One region of the Tardiphaga sp. 37S4 genome, then DNA from elsewhere that is predicted to be linked to it. Evidence: predicted binding sites of a transcription regulator. Region 1 holds the regulator's gene; each other region holds the start of a gene.
The links. The regulator LexA, encoded in region 1, represses DNA repair genes until DNA is damaged. The targets are predictions, from matches to a motif close to TGTTCNNNNTGTGTTCNG.
Positions count from the first base shown of each region.

Region 2: LPB73_RS22650 (DNA recombination protein RmuC) is a predicted target of LexA. The motif match lies at 2,508-2,525, and genes of this name have one in related genera.
Region 3: LPB73_RS28045 (helicase-related protein) is a predicted target of LexA. The motif match lies at 3,149-3,166, and genes of this name have one in related genera.

Region 1 is NZ_CP088008.1:2,648,257-2,653,608, reverse strand. Features, by position in the region: gene LPB73_RS12955 (ComEC/Rec2 family competence protein) at 1-1,657, shown strand, start outside; gene lexA (transcriptional repressor LexA) at 1,676-2,398, opposite strand; gene LPB73_RS12945 (GNAT family N-acetyltransferase) at 2,701-3,270, opposite strand; gene LPB73_RS12940 (Orn/Lys/Arg decarboxylase N-terminal domain-containing protein) at 3,292-5,352, opposite strand, start outside.
Region 2 is NZ_CP088008.1:4,754,031-4,759,382, reverse strand. Features, by position in the region: gene LPB73_RS22660 (AmpG family muropeptide MFS transporter) at 1-538, opposite strand, end outside; gene LPB73_RS22655 (GIY-YIG nuclease family protein) at 772-1,068, shown strand; gene LPB73_RS22650 (DNA recombination protein RmuC) at 1,263-2,477, opposite strand; gene def (peptide deformylase) at 2,709-3,230, shown strand; gene fmt (methionyl-tRNA formyltransferase) at 3,270-4,202, shown strand; gene truA (tRNA pseudouridine(38-40) synthase TruA) at 4,202-4,942, shown strand; gene LPB73_RS22630 (5'-methylthioadenosine nucleosidase) at 4,939-5,352, opposite strand, start outside.
Region 3 is NZ_CP088008.1:5,903,923-5,909,274, reverse strand. Features, by position in the region: gene LPB73_RS28045 (helicase-related protein) at 1-3,068, opposite strand, end outside; gene LPB73_RS28040 (DUF3108 domain-containing protein) at 3,615-4,574, opposite strand; gene rpmB (50S ribosomal protein L28) at 4,948-5,250, shown strand.

The sequences.
Region 1 (5,352 bases):
CGACTTCGGACGAGATTTGTATTTTCAAGGGATCGGCGCGTCCGGTTTTGTGATGGGCGGCATCAAGGCGGTCGACCCGCCGATACAGCCGAGTGTGGCGTTACGCTATTCGGCGACCATGCAGGGGCTGCGCGACGCCATCGACGCGCGGATCCGCACCGTGCTCTCGGGCGATAGCCGCGCCATTGCCACGGCGCTGCTCACGGGCCGCCGCGATGCGATTTCGGCTGACGTCAATGATGCGATGTTCATCTCCGGCCTCGGTCATGTGTTGTCGATCTCCGGCTATCACATGGCCGTTGTCGCCGGCGTGGTGTTCTTTGCGATACGCGCACTGCTGGCACTGATCCCTGTCCTGACGGTGACATTCCCGATCAAGAAAGTCGCAGCGGCTGCGGCGTTATTCGCAGCACTGTTCTATTTGCTGCTGTCAGGTGCCGAAGTCGCGACACAGAGATCCTTTTTCATGACGGCCGTTGTGTTGATGGCAGTCATGGTCGATCGCCGGGCGGTGACGTTCCGTACGCTGGCGGTGGCAGCAATGGTTGTGCTGATCGTGGCGCCGGAAGCACTGGTGCATCCGAGTTTTCAGATGTCATTCGCGGCGACGCTGGGGCTGGTCGCATTGGTGCAGATCGGCATGCCCGCGCTGTTTGCGTCGCCCGATCATTCCGCGACGGCGCGCGTGGCGCTATGGGGCGGACGCGAGATCGCGATGCTCGTGCTGGCCTCGCTGGTCGCGGGCCTCGCCACCACGCCCTATGCCGCATTTCATTTCCACCGCGTCACGCCTTATGGCGTTGTCGCCAATCTTCTGGCGATGCCGGTGGTCTCGGCGCTGGTGATGCCGGCGGGTATTCTTGGTTTGGCAGCCATGCCGTTCGGCTTTGACGGTGTGTTCTGGCGGCTGATGGATGTCGGCATCCAGTGGATGATCGTGGTCACGCAATGGGTCGCAGCCGTGCCCGGCGCCATCGGCCGGATGCCGGCCTTCGGGACGGGACCGCTGATATCAGCCAGTATCGGCATCATCGTGCTGGGATTGCTGCGCACGCCGTTGCGCTTCGCGGGGGCTGGCGTGCTGATGCTCTCGATTGTCTGGGCATTGCTGGTGAAGCAGCCGGATGTCCTGATCTCGGGTGATGGTCGCAGCGTCGCGGTACGGGGCAGGGACGGACGCCTGCATGTGATGCGCAGCGCCAAGGATACATTTTTGCTGAAAGAGTGGCTCGCCGGCGATGCCGATGCGCGTCTGCCGACCGATGCCTCCGTCAGCCACGGTGTGTCCTGCGACCGCGACGGATGCATCACGCCGCTGGCCGATGGCGCTTTGGTGGCGCTGGTTTTACAGCCGGACGCCTTCACGGATGATTGCGAGAAAGCGGCGCTCATCGTCACGACGAAACAGCCGCCGAGGGATTGCAGGGCGCTGGTGATCGATCAGGATCGCTTGCAACGAAATGGTGCGGTGAGCCTGCAGCGAACCGCAAACGGCTTTACCATCGATGCCGTGCGGCCACGGGGCCTGGACCGTCCGTGGTCGCGCGCAATTCCCGATGAGCCCCAGCAAGATCTGATCCAGAACAGTCGTCCACCGCAAAACCGGCCGGTGGATGCGACGCCGGCGGAAACCGATCTTCAACCCGAAGATCAGTAATCCGCCGAGGCGCAAATCTCAGTAGCGGCGATACAGGCCGATCAGCTTGCCCTGAATGCGCACCCGGTTGGGTGGCAGGATACGGACCTCGTAGGCGTCATTCGCAGGCTCCAGCGCGATCGACGCGCCGCGGCGGCGGAAGCGCTTCAACGTGGCTTCCTCGTCGTCGATCAGGGCCACCACGATGTCGCCGGTGTCGGCGCTCTCGTTGCGCTGGATCAGCACGGTGTCGCCGTCGAGAATGCCGGCGTCCTGCATGGAATCGCCGCGCACTTCGAGCGCGTAATGTTCGCCGGAACCGAGCATGTCGGCGGGCATGCTGATGGTGTGGCTACGGGTCTGCAGCGCCTCGATCGGCGTACCGGCCGCGATCCGGCCCATGACCGGGATAGCAACCGTGCGGCCATTGTCATCATCACCGCTGTTGCTGGCGATGCTGGCGGCCGAACGCACCTTGCCAAGCGTGCCTTCGATGACGCTGGGCGTGAAGCCGCGGCGCCCGGTGCCGCCGGTGACCGGTGCGCCGAGCTCTGGCAGCTTGATGACTTCGATGGCACGGGCGCGGTTGGGCAGACGGCGTATGAAGCCGCGTTCTTCCAGCGCCGTGATCAGACGATGGATGCCGGACTTCGAGCGCAGGTCGAGCGCATCCTTCATCTCGTCGAAGGACGGTGGGACGCCGGCTTCCTTCAGCCGTTGATCGATGAATCGCAGGAGTTCGTATTGTTTGCGCGTGAGCATCTGAAGCCATCCTCAGTTGACGGTGTCGGCCGCCGCGTGCGTTTCAAAGGGCCTTCGAACGGTGAGCCTCAATCCAGAGACGATCGTTCGAAGATCGGTTGCGCGAGTTCGGGCACTCTCAAACTACTCAAAGCCACAGAATCTCGAAACAAATCATGAACGAACACTATATGTTCCATATGTGTTCTGCAATGCTTAATTTGCCGTCAACAGAACGCACGTTGAGTGAGGTTTGAGGAGGCTGTTCCTCACCAGTCGTCGATCCTCGACGGACATGGAAAATGCTTCCGCGGTCGCTTGGGCTACGCGGACGTCACGCGCCCAATGGGCGGCGGCGGAGTCGTGGAGCCGGTCGCCAGCGAGCGCTGAACCATGATCGTGTCGGCCCAGCGGCCGGAGCGATAGGCGACGCCGGGCAGCAAGCCGACGCGGGCAAAGCCGAAGCTCTCATGCAAGCCGAGCGAGGCCGTGTTGTCGGCATCGATATAGCCGATGATCTGCCGGAAGCCGGCCGCCGCGCAGACATCGATCAACTCGCGCATCAACAGCCGGCCGATGCCCCGGCCGACATGTCCGTGGTGGATATAGATCGAATGCTTGACCGTGTAGCGATAGGCCGGTCGCTTCCGAAACAGCACCACATAGGCGTAGCCGACGACCTCGCCGCCTTGCGTGGCGACGAGATGCGGGAACCGTTTGCTGCGCAGGTTCTTGCGCCGGTCTCTGAGATCGTCGGGCTGCGGCGTGTCCGCGTCGCTGACGCCTTCCTCGACGCCTTGCCGGATGTGCCGGCGATAGATCGCCAGCATGGCATCGACGTCGGTGTCGCGTGATGGTCGGATGACGACCGGCTGTTCGAGTTCCGTTGGCAAATCAGGCTCCTTACGTGCTCCCTATTCGGAGACCACGTAAGTGTAAAGTCGGATCCGGCCATTGGCGTCGACCTTGCGGTAGATGCCCTGGATTTCGACGTCGAAGCCCGGGAAGGTGTTGAAGCAGGTCTCGAACATCCTGAGATAATCGATCATCGGCTTTGACCGTTCGGTGAGCCGTTCTCCGGGGACGATCGTGGCGATGCCGGGCGGGTAGACCACGAACGGCGTCGTCGCGACGCGCCCGAAGATCTCATCGATCGGGAGGTAATCGACGTCGTTGCGCACCAGACAGCGCGCGGCATCATGGGGTGACATGGCAATCTCCGGCAGATGGTCAGCGGAGAATTGCCTGGTCTGAAGTTCGCTCACATTGGCCTCGCGGAAGAACCGGTGCATGTCGCCGCATAGATCCCTCAGGCGTATGCCCGCGTAACGCGCGGGCCTGCGCCGTGCGAATTCCGGGATGACGTCTTCGAGCAGGGCGTTGTCGTCATGAAGCTTCTTGAAGGCGACGAGGCCCGATATCAGCGTGCCGGCCTTGCTGGCTTCCACGCCGGGCGTCAGCAGGAAGAGCAGCGAGTTGAGATCGTTCTTCTCCGGCACGATGCGATTTTCGCGCAGGAACTGCGCGACCACGGGCGCGGGGATGCCGTGTTCCGCATAGCCGCCGGTGGTGCGGTCGAAGCCGGGTGTCAGCACCGTCAGCTTGTTGGGATCGGTCATGGTGAAACCGGCTTCCATGCCGGGGAAGCCATGCCAAGCGGCGTCAGGCGCGAGCTGCCAATAAGCCGGATTGGTGGCGAGCTGGTCAGTGCCGATGCTTTCCCACGGCACATTGTGAACAGCACCTTCGCTGGCTGCGTCGGGAATCGCGACGCGCTCGGGCACGAAGGGTTCGAAGAACCAGCGACGCTCGGCGCGGGTTTCCTTCTCCTCGAACTCGCGGCGCACCGCGCGCATCTTCTTGCGCAGTTCGATGCCGAGGCGGATCGTATCGTCCCACAACACTTCGCCCGAGCGGCCCTTCATCATCTGCGCGCCGACATCCAATGATGCGAACAGTGGATAGAATGGCGAGGTCGAGGCGTGCTGCATGAAGCTTTCGTTGAAGCGCCGGTGCTCGACGCGGCGCTTCTGCCCGCGGATGTGGCGATCCTTCATGTGGATCTGCGACGCCTGCGAGAAGCTCGCGAGCTGCTTATGGGTCGACTGCGTCGCGATGATACCCGGGGAATCCGGACCAAGCTCCTTGAGCCCCATGGCGAAGCGACCGGCATAGAGCGGGTGGAATTTCATGAAGCCCGCCCAGGCTTCGTCGAACAGGATGTAATCGCAGAGATGGCCGATGCGCGCGATGATCATCTCGGCGCTGTAGATGGTGCCGTCATAGGTGCACTGTTCGACCACGGCGACGCGGAACGGGCGTGGACGCTTCCAGGCCTCGGGATCCGTGACCAACGGATTGATACGGATGCGCTCGCGCAGCGCGTCCTCGTCGAGCGCGTCCCAGTTCATCGGGCCGATCAGGCCCCAGGGATTGCGCGTCGTTGGCACATAGATCGGCACACCGCCTGAAATCATCAATGCGCCGTGCAAGGCCGCCTTGTGGTTGTTGCGGTCGAACAGCACGAGGTCACCATCGGTGACCAGAGCCGATAGCGCGACCTTGTTGGAGGTCGAGGTGCCGTTGAGCACGAAATAGGTTTTCTCCGCCCCGAAGATCTGCGCGGCTTCCTTCTGCGCCTGCAAAGCAGGGCCCTCATGGGTCAGCAGATCGCCGAGATCGAGCACCGAATTGTCGAGGTCGTCGCGAAACACGGCTTCGCCGAGATGTTCCATGAACACGCGGCCGATCGGGCTGCGGCTGTAGAACACGCCGCCATTGTGGCCCGGGCAGGTCCAGAGCTGGTTGCCTTCCTCGGCGTAGTCGACCAGCGCGCCGAAGAACGGCGTCTTCAGCGTCTCGGCATATTGCTTCAACCGGCTGATCAGATTCTTGGCGATGAACGGCGGCGTTTCTTCGGACAGGAAGACATAGCCGTCGATGAAATCGAGCACCTCGACCGGGACGTCTTCAAA
Region 2 (5,352 bases), 2.1 Mb from region 1:
TCAGCATGCCGATGCGATAGGCCGCGACATAAGACGCCATGCCGGCCGCCTGTTCGCTCTCCGGCAGGCTCTCCACACGAAACGCATCGACGACAATGTCCTGCGTCGATGACATCGCAGCGACCAGCAGCGCACCAAGGGCGACGAACAGTGGCGAGCGGGCGGGGTCGGTCAGTGCAAGGAGCAGGATCGCGCCGATAAGCAACAGTTGCGAGAACACCAGCCAGCCACGGCGGCGGCCGAATTGCCGCGTGAAGAACGGCACATGCAGCGCGTCGACCAGCGGCGCCCAAAGGAACTTCAGCGTGTAGGGCGTGCCGACGAGGGCGAACAACCCGATGGTACCGAGATCGACGCCGGATTCGCGCATCCACACCAGCAGCGTGGAACCGGACAATGCAAGCGGCAGACCCGACGACAGACCAAGCAGCAGCACGATCAGCACCCGCGGCTGCAGATACACCGCCATGCTCTCGCGCCAGGTGGCACGGGGCTTCAGGGCGTGGGCGGCTTCGGACGAGTCTGGCGCGCTGGTCATGGGGAAGGGTTAGCAGATTCGGGAAGGAGCGGCCTGTGGCTTCGTATCCTTCCCCTCGGTTGTCATCGCCCGGCCTGGCGCGCAATTGCGCGCTAGGACCGGGCGATCCAGTATCCGGCGTTGGTTGTGTTTGGCAGCGTCGTACGAACGTAAGGTCGGTGTATACTGGGTCAACCGGTCAAGCCGGGTGACGACAAGTGAGTTTGGTGCAACGGCAGTGGCGAGTCCTGACGATGCGTGCCTACAACTTTTACGTCTACATTCTAGCAAGCGACATCGGCGGAACGCTTTATATCGGCGTGACGAACGATCTCATTCGCCGCGTATACGAACACAAAACGAAAGCCGCAGAGGGATTCACGAAGCAATATGGTGTGGATCGCCTCGTTTACTTCGAACACTTCGACAATATCGAATACGCGATGCTTCGTGAGAAGCGGCTCAAGAAGTGGAAGCGGGAATGGAAGATTGCGCTGATCGAGAAGGATAATCCGAACTGGGACGATCTGTATCCGATCATCTGCCGGTGAGGGCGCAATAACTCAGTTGCCTCTCGGCACCACTTTCTCAGTTGTTATCGCCCGGCTTGTCCGGGCGATCCAGTATACACTGCCCTTAACGTTGATACTTCATAGCAAACTACAACCGCCGCCGGATACTGGATCGCCCGGTCCAAGCGCGCAATTGCGCGCTCGGCCGGGCGATGACAGTTGGAGTTCTGGAGCTATTCCCCTGCCTGAATCTTGCGCGGCAGTGGCGCGAACATGTCGGGGGCGGCGGTCTTCGCGATGACCGGGGCTACCTCGGCCGCGGGCTCGCTCTTGCTGAAATCCAGTTCCTCGATGCGGCCGGCGCGCTTCTCGATCTTGTCGGCGGAGATCAGGATCTGGCGGACGTCCTCATTGGCCTGCCCGAAATGCGTCTGCAGCTTCATCACGCGATCGCGCAACCGGGTGAGGTCGTCGCCCAGATTCAGTACCTCGGTGCGGATCTGGTCGGCGGCGTCGCGCATCCGCGCGTCCTTCAGGATTTGCTGCATCACCTGGATAGCCAGCATCAGCAGCGAGGGGGAAACCAGCACGACGCGGGCGCGATAGGCCTTCTGGATGATGTCGTCGAAGCCGTCATGGATTTCCGCATAGACGGACTCCGATGGCACGAACATCAGCGCCGTATCCTGCGTCTCGCCGGCCACCAGATACTTCTCGGCGATGTCGGTGACATGTTTCATCACGTCCGCGCGCAAGCGCTGCGCTGCGTATTTCTTCTCGTCATCGCTGCGCGCGTCATGCAGCGCCGTGACGGCTTCCAGCGGGAATTTCGCGTCGATGCACAGCGGGCGCTGGTCCGGCAGGAAGATCACGCAGTCCGGCCGCTTGCCCGACGATAGCGTGTGCTGGAACGCATAGGCGCCGCTCGGCATGCCGTCCTTGACGATGCTTTCCATCCGCGCCTGACCGAAGGCGCCGCGTGACTGCTTGTTGGCGAGCACGTCACGCAAGGTCGTCACCTGCGAGGTGAGGTCGGTGAGATTCTTGTGGGCGTTGTCGATAATGCCCAGGCGCTCATGCAGCGCGCTCAGGCTTTCCATGGTGTTGCGCGTGGTCTGTTCCATGGATTGGCCGACGCGATGGGTCACGGAGTCCAGCCGCTCGGACACCGCGCGTGCCATGTCGGCCTGACGGCCCGCCAAGGCCTGGCCCATGGCGTCGACGCGGCCGGTGGCTTCGTTCTGTGCTTTCAGCACTTCGCTGAGGCGTTCTTCCAGTTCGTCGGCGCGGATCGCCTGGGCCATGGCCATGGCGGCGCCGCGGCTACCGGAGCGAGCGATGATGATGGCGATGGTGAGCAGCAAACCCAGCGCCAGAGCACTGAAGCCCATCAATGCCACGCCGGCGGTGACCGGCATGTCGCCGATCATGAAAAGAATCTCGTTCATCCCATCCTTGTAGCCGATTCGGTCGGTTGCGCGAACGAAGAGGGAACATTTATGGTTAATGCAAAATGAATTTTCCTGGTTAACCCAAGCCTAAGAAATGTGGTTAAGCGGACCTTAACCAGCATGGTTAACCGCGCCTCAATTTTCATGGTTAGCGGGGAGTTAACGTCCTTCAAAGTCCAGCTTTTCCAGCGGATTGACCCGGACCGGCGCGCAGATTAAATCGCCGCCATGGCCATTCGTGAAATCATTATCCTGCCCGACAAACAGTTGCGGCTGATCTCCAAACCAGTCGAGAAGGTGACGTCAGAGGTGCGCAAGCTCGCCGACGACATGTTCGAGACGATGTATGACGCACCCGGGATCGGGCTGGCGGCGATCCAGATCGCGGTTCCGCTGCGGCTGATCACCATGGACATCGCCAAGAAGGACGACGAGGAGGACGGCAAGAAGCCGCGCGTCTTCATTAATCCGGAGATCATCTCGGCCTCGGAAGAACTCTCGGTCTATGAGGAAGGCTGCCTGTCGATTCCCGAATATTACGAGGAAGTGGAACGCCCGGCGACAGTGCGGATTCGCTATATGGACCTCGACGGCAAGACCATCGAGGAAGAGGCCTCTGGTCTGTTCGCCACCTGCATTCAGCACGAGATCGACCATCTCAATGGCGTGCTGTTCGTCGATTACCTTTCCAAGCTGAAGCGCGACCGCGTGCTGAAGAAGTTCACCAAGCTCGCCAAGCGCGCGGAGTAGGTTTCTCCGCGTAACGCTGCAACAGATCGGCTCCGACCTATGTCGCTTCGTTTGATCTTCATGGGCACGCCGGATTTCGCGGTGCCGACGCTGCTCGAACTCGTGGCCCATGGCCATGAGATCGTGGCGGTCTATACCCGCGAAGCAAAGCCCGCTGGCCGTGGCATGAAGCTGCAGCCGACGCCGGTGGCGCGCGAGGCGGAACGGCTCGGCATTCCCGTGTTCACGCCGAAGACGCTGCGGACGCCGGAGGCGGAAGTCGAGTTCCGGTCGCTTGAGGCCGAGGCTGCGGTCGTCGTCGCCTATGGCATGATCCTGCCGCAGAATATTCTCGATGTTCCCCCCATGGGCTGTTTCAACCTGCACGGCTCGCTGCTGCCGCGCTGGCGCGGCGCGGCGCCGATCAATCGTGCCATTATGGAGGGCGACGCCGAGAGCGGTGTCATGGTGATGAAGATGGATGTCGGCCTCGACACCGGCGATGTCGCCATGGCCGAGCGCCTGGCGATCACCGATGCGATGACGGCGCTGGACCTGCACGATGCGCTGGCGCCGCTTGGTGCCGACTTGATGGTGCGGGCCATGGGTGCGCTGGAAAGGGGACGGCTGAGCCTGACCCCGCAGAGCGCAGACGGCGTCACTTACGCGGCCAAGATCGACAAGGCGGAGGCCAAGATCGACTGGTCGAAGCCGGCGCGCGAGGTGCTCAGGCATTGCCATGGGCTGTCACCGTTTCCCGGCGCGTGGTGCGAAGTGCCGATCGAGGGCGAGGCGGTACGCGTGAAGGTTCTGCGCTGCGAGCTTGCAAAGGGCGCGGGTGCGCCCGGCGAGATCATCGACGATCAGCTCACCGTCGCCTGCGGCGAGGGCGCGATCCGCGTCATCGATCTGCAGCGCGCCGGCAAGCAGCCGATGAAGGCCAGTGAATTTCTGCGTGGCACGCCGTTGAAGCCGCCGCTGCGGGTGGGCTGATGCCGCGCTACAAGATGATCATCGAATATGACGGCGCGCCATTTTCCGGATGGCAGGTGCAGGCCAACGCGACGCTGACCGTACAGGGCGCGCTGGAGCGTGCCGCCGAGGCCATTTGCGGCGAGCCGATCCGCGTCCATGGCGCCGGTCGCACCGATGCCGGCGTCCATGCGCTCGGCCAGGTCGCCCATTGCGACGTGCCGAAAGTGCTGGTGCCGGGTCGCTTTCGCGATGGCATGAATGCCCATCTGCGGCCGCATCCGGTCGGCGTGCTGTCGGCGGATATCGTGCCGGATGATTTCGAGGCGCGGTTCTCGGCCATCAAGCGCCACTATGTCTATCGCATCACCAATCGTCGCGCGAACCTCGCCGTCGATGCCGGCCGGGTCTGGCGCGTGCCGCGCCCGCTCGATGTCGCTGCCATGAGCGAGGCTGCGAAGCGTTTGCTCGGTCGACACGACTTCACGACCTTTCGCGATACCGAATGCCAGGCCAAGTCGCCGATCCGCACGCTCGATCAGCTCGATGTGGTGCAGAACGGTGAGGCGATCACCATCACGACCTCCGCACGTTCGTTCCTGCACAGCCAGGTGCGCTCGATGGTTGGCTCACTGGTCTGGGTCGGCAACGGCCGCTGGACGCCGGACGATCTGGCTGCGGCGCTTGCCGCGAAGGACCGCAGCGCCTGCGGCATCGTGGCGCCGCCGGATGGGCTGTATCTGGTAAAGGTCGACTACTAGACTTTCACGCCCTTCATCGCGTCCCAGAACAGATCCTGTCCATTCGCGACATTCGCCGTCCAATGCTCATGCGCAAAATCATTGGCGTCGTCGGTGATGAACTTGAAGGCGCGCCAGGGAATGCCGTGGCGCAGGCAGACCTGCGCGATGGCAAACAGTTCCATATCGACGATATCGACATTGTTCGACACCAGCCAAGGATCGGTGGAGGTGACGAAACTGTCACCACTGCCGCAGATCACGCCGCGCTGGCCCGAGACCAGGCGGTCGAGATCGGGCGCAAAGGGCGTGCGGCCGCGCGGCGCCAACGGCTCGGCATTCATGTCGCGCTGGATCACGTCGCTGACCTCGACCAGGCCGTTGAGTTTGGTGTTTAGCTTGCCGGCGGTGCCGTAGTTCACGACGAGCTT
Region 3 (5,352 bases), 2.9 Mb from region 1:
ACGGCGCCTTCGGCGGGAGCCGACTGCGTAGCGCCCTGCGGGGCGTTGGTGTTGCGATGGTGGCGGTTGCGGTCGTGGCGCGGCGGACGGCGTTCTTCCGAACGGCCACCCGGACGCCAGACTTCGACCAGTTCGGGCTCGGCAGCGACGGCAGGAACCGCAGCGGCGTCGCCCTCGGCAGGCGCAGCGGCATCGGCCACGGCAGCAGGTGCGGTCTCGGCAGCAGTCTCGGCCTCGGCAACGGCCGCAGCGGGCTCTGGCTGCGCTTCGACGGAAGCTGTCTCTTCAACAGACGCCGCTTCCGGCTCGGCGCTGGGCACCAGTGCGACTTCAGGCAACAGCGATGCAGACGGCACGGCTGCAGCTTCCACGGCCGGGGCCACTTCGGTCGCAACCTCGGCAGGTGCGACATCCGCAGTCGCGATCTCAGCTGTCTCGGCCGCCTCAGCGGCAGCCTCGACTGCAATGACATTGTCCTCACCGGGCTTGTCGGACTCGGCAAGTCCCACCAGGGCGTCGGGCTGATCGCCGGTGTTGTCGTCAGCCTTGACCTCGATCGGCGTCGTCGCAGCGACCGGCTTCGGCGGTGCCGGCGGCAGCGGCGCCTTCTTCTCCATGCGATAGCCCAGGGCACGCAGGATCGAGGCGAAATCCTCGCCGGCCGAGCCGGTGAGCGAGGTCATCGCCTGCGTCACCACGAAGTGGCGGCCATCGAAGGCGCCGGCGGGCTTCTCGCCCGGTGACGCTTCGCGCCAAGCGAGAGCTGGACGGATCAGATCGGCAAGACGTTCGAGAATATCGACGCGCACGGCGCGCTCGCCGCACTGGCGATAGCCAAGCACGCGATAGGCATCGCGATCGAGCAACTTGTCGACCGGGAAGGATGTACGGCCCGACCCTGCGAGATGCTGCGCGCTCGACAGCGCCGACATATCGACATTGTCCTGCTTCAACGCCCAGAGCAGCGCCGCGAGCGAACGCCCCGCAGGCTTCAGCAGGCCGGGAATATAAATATGATAGGCGCCGAACCGGACACCGTATTTGCGCAAGGTCGCGCGCGACGGCTGATCGAGATCCTTCATCTCGGTCGCGATCTTCTGCCGCTCCAGCACGCCCAGCGCTTCGGTGAGCTGGAAGGCGATGCCGCGCGCGATGCCGGTGATGTCTTCGGCCTTGGTGAGATCGAACAGCGGCCCGAGCAGCTTCTCAATATGCATCTTCAGCCAGAGATCGAGACGGGCCTGAACCGCATCGCGCGGCGCGCCGGAGAGGCGCTCGTCGGCGATGATACGGAGACGGGGATGCAGCACGTCGTCGGCTGCGACCAGACGGGCCACCGCATCGCCGGTCCAGCGCATGGTGCCGTCGGAGGCGAGCACGAACTGATCGTCCGGCGCGTTGCCGAGTTTCTCGGCGCGCGCGTCGATCTCGCCGGCCAGCGCCTTCAGCGCCGTGGCCTGCAAGGCCTTCGCATCCGAGCCAGCCTCGGCCGCATCGGGCAAAAATGTAAATCCGTCGAGACGGCCAATTACATGGCCCTCTACGATCACTTCGCCCGTCTTACCAATTTCAGTATTCAGCATCGTGTTTTCCCGCAAGCGGCGCATCAATACACTGGTACGACGATCAACGAAACGCTCAGTGAGCCTCTCATGAAGGGCATCTGACAGTTTATTTTCCAATTCGCGCGAAATTCCCTGCCAATGATCGGGATCTGAGAGCCAATCGGGACGATTTGCCACGAATGTCCAGGTCCGGATTTGCGCGATTCGGCCCGATAATGTGTCGATATCGCCATCGGTTCGGTCCGCTTGCGCGATTTGAGCGCCAAACCAGGCATCGGGGATGCGCCCACGCTGCATCAGGAAGTTGAAGATAGTGACTACCAGCTCTGCGTGTGCAGCGGGCGCGATGCGGCGGTAATCTGGAATCTGGCACGCATCCCACAGTTTCTCGACGGCGACCTTGCCCTGCGCCATTTCGCGCACGTCGACGTCACGGACGGCATGATCGAGCACGCGCAGGTCCTCGGCGATCGGCGCACGGGTCAGCGCCTCATGGCGCGGCACCTCCGCCAGCGACACCTGCAGCGACGCGATCGATGAGAAATCCAGCTTCGAATTGCGCCACTGCAGCACCTTCACCGGCTCGAAGATGTGGTTCTGCAACTGATTGACGAGTTCGGGCTCGAACGGCTCGCAGCGGCCTGTGGTGCCGAAGGTACCGTTGCGCGTCGCGCGGCCGGCGCGGCCGGCGATCTGTGCGAATTCCGACGGCGTCAGGCGACGGAATTGATAGCCGTCATATTTGCGGTCACTGGCAAATGCGACGTGATCGACGTCGAGATTGAGGCCCATTCCGACCGCGTCGGTTGCCACTAGGTAGTCAACGTCACCATTCTGGAACATCGCGACCTGCGCGTTGCGGGTGCGCGGCGACAGCGAGCCCAATACGACTGCAGCGCCGCCATGCTGGCGCTTGATGAGTTCGGCAATCGCATAAACTTCGTCGGCGGAAAATGCGACAATCGCTGTCCTGCGCGGCTGCCGCGTGATCTTGCGATCGCCGGCGAATTCCAGATGCGACAGACGCGGCCGGGTGACAATGCTGGCGCCGGGCAGCAGCCGCTCGATGATCGGGCGCATGGTGGCGGCGCCGAGCAGCAGCGTCTCGTCGCGGCCGCGGCGATGCAGGATGCGATCGGTGAAGACATGGCCGCGCTCGAGATCTGCCGCTATCTGGATCTCGTCGACGGCCAGAAACGACACGTCGAGATCCCGCGGCATCGCCTCGACGGTGGAGACCCAGTAGCGCGGCTTGGCGGGCTTGATCTTCTCCTCGCCGGTGATCAGCGCCACGGCTTCGGGGCCGACGCGGTCCAAAATTTTATTATAGACCTCGCGCGCCAGCAGGCGCAGCGGCAGGCCGATGATGCCCGACGAATGCGCGAGCATGCGCTCGATGGCGAGGTGGGTCTTGCCGGTATTGGTGGGGCCGAGCACCGCGGTGACGCCGGCGCCGGGGGCCCTGCCGTTGGACAGCGTGGGCGGAGAAGACAAAAAGGCCATGTTTTTCAGATATTTCCGCGTCGCCGACTGTCAAGACCGAGACAGGTTACGACGCTTCAGAGCCGCGCTTTTTGATGGTTTGGAACGAGTCCGGAACGAAAGCGGCCCGAATCGGTGACTCGGCACCTCCCTGGCCGCATCACCCCAACATCTCGCGCTGACATTCTCCGAGACTGACTAGATCAAGTTTGTGACAGCGCAACAAGGGCCGACAAATCCCCGAAGTTATGAACAGCGCACGGACTCCGAACCGGCTTTGAGTCAAGCCGGGATCCTGCGCAAATCCTGCGGCGCGTTTGCGACGATGCTGCGATGGCGCACTTTGTCTTGCGGCAATCCTGCGGCAGCGTCCCGTCTCGGTCCCTCATGGTGAGGAGCGCGGCTTCGCGCGTCTCGAACCATGAGCTGGCGGGGCCGGACTTGCATCGATCCCGGGCGAATGACTTTGCCATTCGCAGGAGACGCCCCGAAGACGGGGCTCCTCAGGATGAGGCCGGATGGGTTGCCTCCTTTGAACGTGTCCTCGCGCTCCGCTCGTTCGTCGACTCAGTTCGTCTTCGCCACGGCCTTGGCCGGCGCGGGGGTGGTGACGAATTCGGTGGCTTCCAGCATGGCGACGCCGAGCGGGGTCGGCACCACCATGCGATAGGGCACCAGCACGCGGGTTCCGGCGATCGGCACCAGGGTCACTTCGATATTGCGCTGGGCGGCAAGATATTTGATGGCGGCGCGGTCGGGCACATAGCCCGCGATCGGCGTGAAATAGACGGCGCAGACGATGGCAGGTCCGCGATAGCCCTTCTCGGCCTTCACGCTTTCCATGCGCTTGTAGTCGAGCTTGAGATCGTAGCGCATGCGGCCGTCGAAGATCGACGCGCCGGTGCGGCACGAATCCGGCGTCAGCAATTCGCCGGTGCCGCCGACGCGCATCAGCGAGCCGGTCATCGGATCGATCACGTTACGGCGATGCGCATCGGTGATCGGAATCTTCTCGGGATCGAGCGGCGGCTCCGGCTCGATGGAAAACTCCTTCACATAGCCCGGCGTGATCAGCATCTTGATCGTCTCGGACTTCTTAGCGGAGGTGGTGACGGCCTGATAATTCGACGGCACCAGCGCGCCCGCGACCACGCGGCCGGTGGACTGGCCGGAGCCCGAGCCGCCGGCAAATGCCTTCAGCAAACCTGCGGTGCCCCCACTGGCGGTCGCGGAATACTGGTCTTCATTGATGTCGATGGCCCACTGGCCCTTGCCCACCGCGATGCCGGCGAGGCTGGCTTCATATTTGGCTTCGAGCTTGCCGCCGGCCAACACCGCCTGGGCGGGGGCCTGAACCGGCACGGCGGCCGGCGCCTGGCCTTGCGTCTGGCTTTGGATCTGGCCTTGCGCCTGCGCCGAGGCCTCCACCGGCAAAACCGGCAGCATCAGGCCCGCGGCGACGGCGAAACGCGCGCCAAAACCCGCAAATCGTACTCTTGCGGGCGCGGCGGTCCGCGGGGTCGTCACCGGTCGGGTCACAAAGCTGGGCGTGCGAAGGCTCACTTGCTGATATCACCTGGTCGGCGATCCCCCGGCCAAAGGCCTAGGGCCGCATCGCTCAATTGGGCTGGAGCGACCTGTTTCCGGCCCGAATACGTCGTTTATATGATGGGAACCGCGCCAGATTCCATGTGGTTTCCGCTCGTAGGACGGGCTATACAGCCCCCGAAAGCGCAGGCTTTTGCCGGTTTTGCCGCGACTTTCGCTGGCCGGATATCTTGACGATCGCGGCCAAGCCCCCTATACGTCCGCCACTCCTGAAATGGACGTGATTTTTGACCCCCTGCCCGGCTTTGGGCTCTTCGCCTTTTAGCTGCGGGGATGACAGAGGATTTTCGCCATGTCTCGGCGCTGTGAACTGACACTGAAGGGCCCCCAGGTGGGCCACAAGGTGAGCCATTCGAACATCAAGACCAAGCGCCGGTTTCTGCCGAACCTGGTCAATGTGACCTTCCTGTCCGACGTGCTCGGCCGCGGCGTGCGCCTGCGCGTGTCGGCGAATGCCGTGAAGTCGGTCGACCACCGCGGTGGCTTCGATGCCTATCTGATCAAGGCCCGCGAGAGCGAGCTGTCGCAGAAGGCCGTGCTGCTCAAGCGCGCTATCGAGAAGAAGAAGGCCGAGACCGCAGCAGTCGCGGCCTGAGCCTGACCCGCCGCTCAACTTGAGCGGACTGAAATTTGAAAACGGCCGGATCGCAAGATCCGGCCGTTTTTGTTGTTTGAACTTACCTCTGTGTGTCGCCCT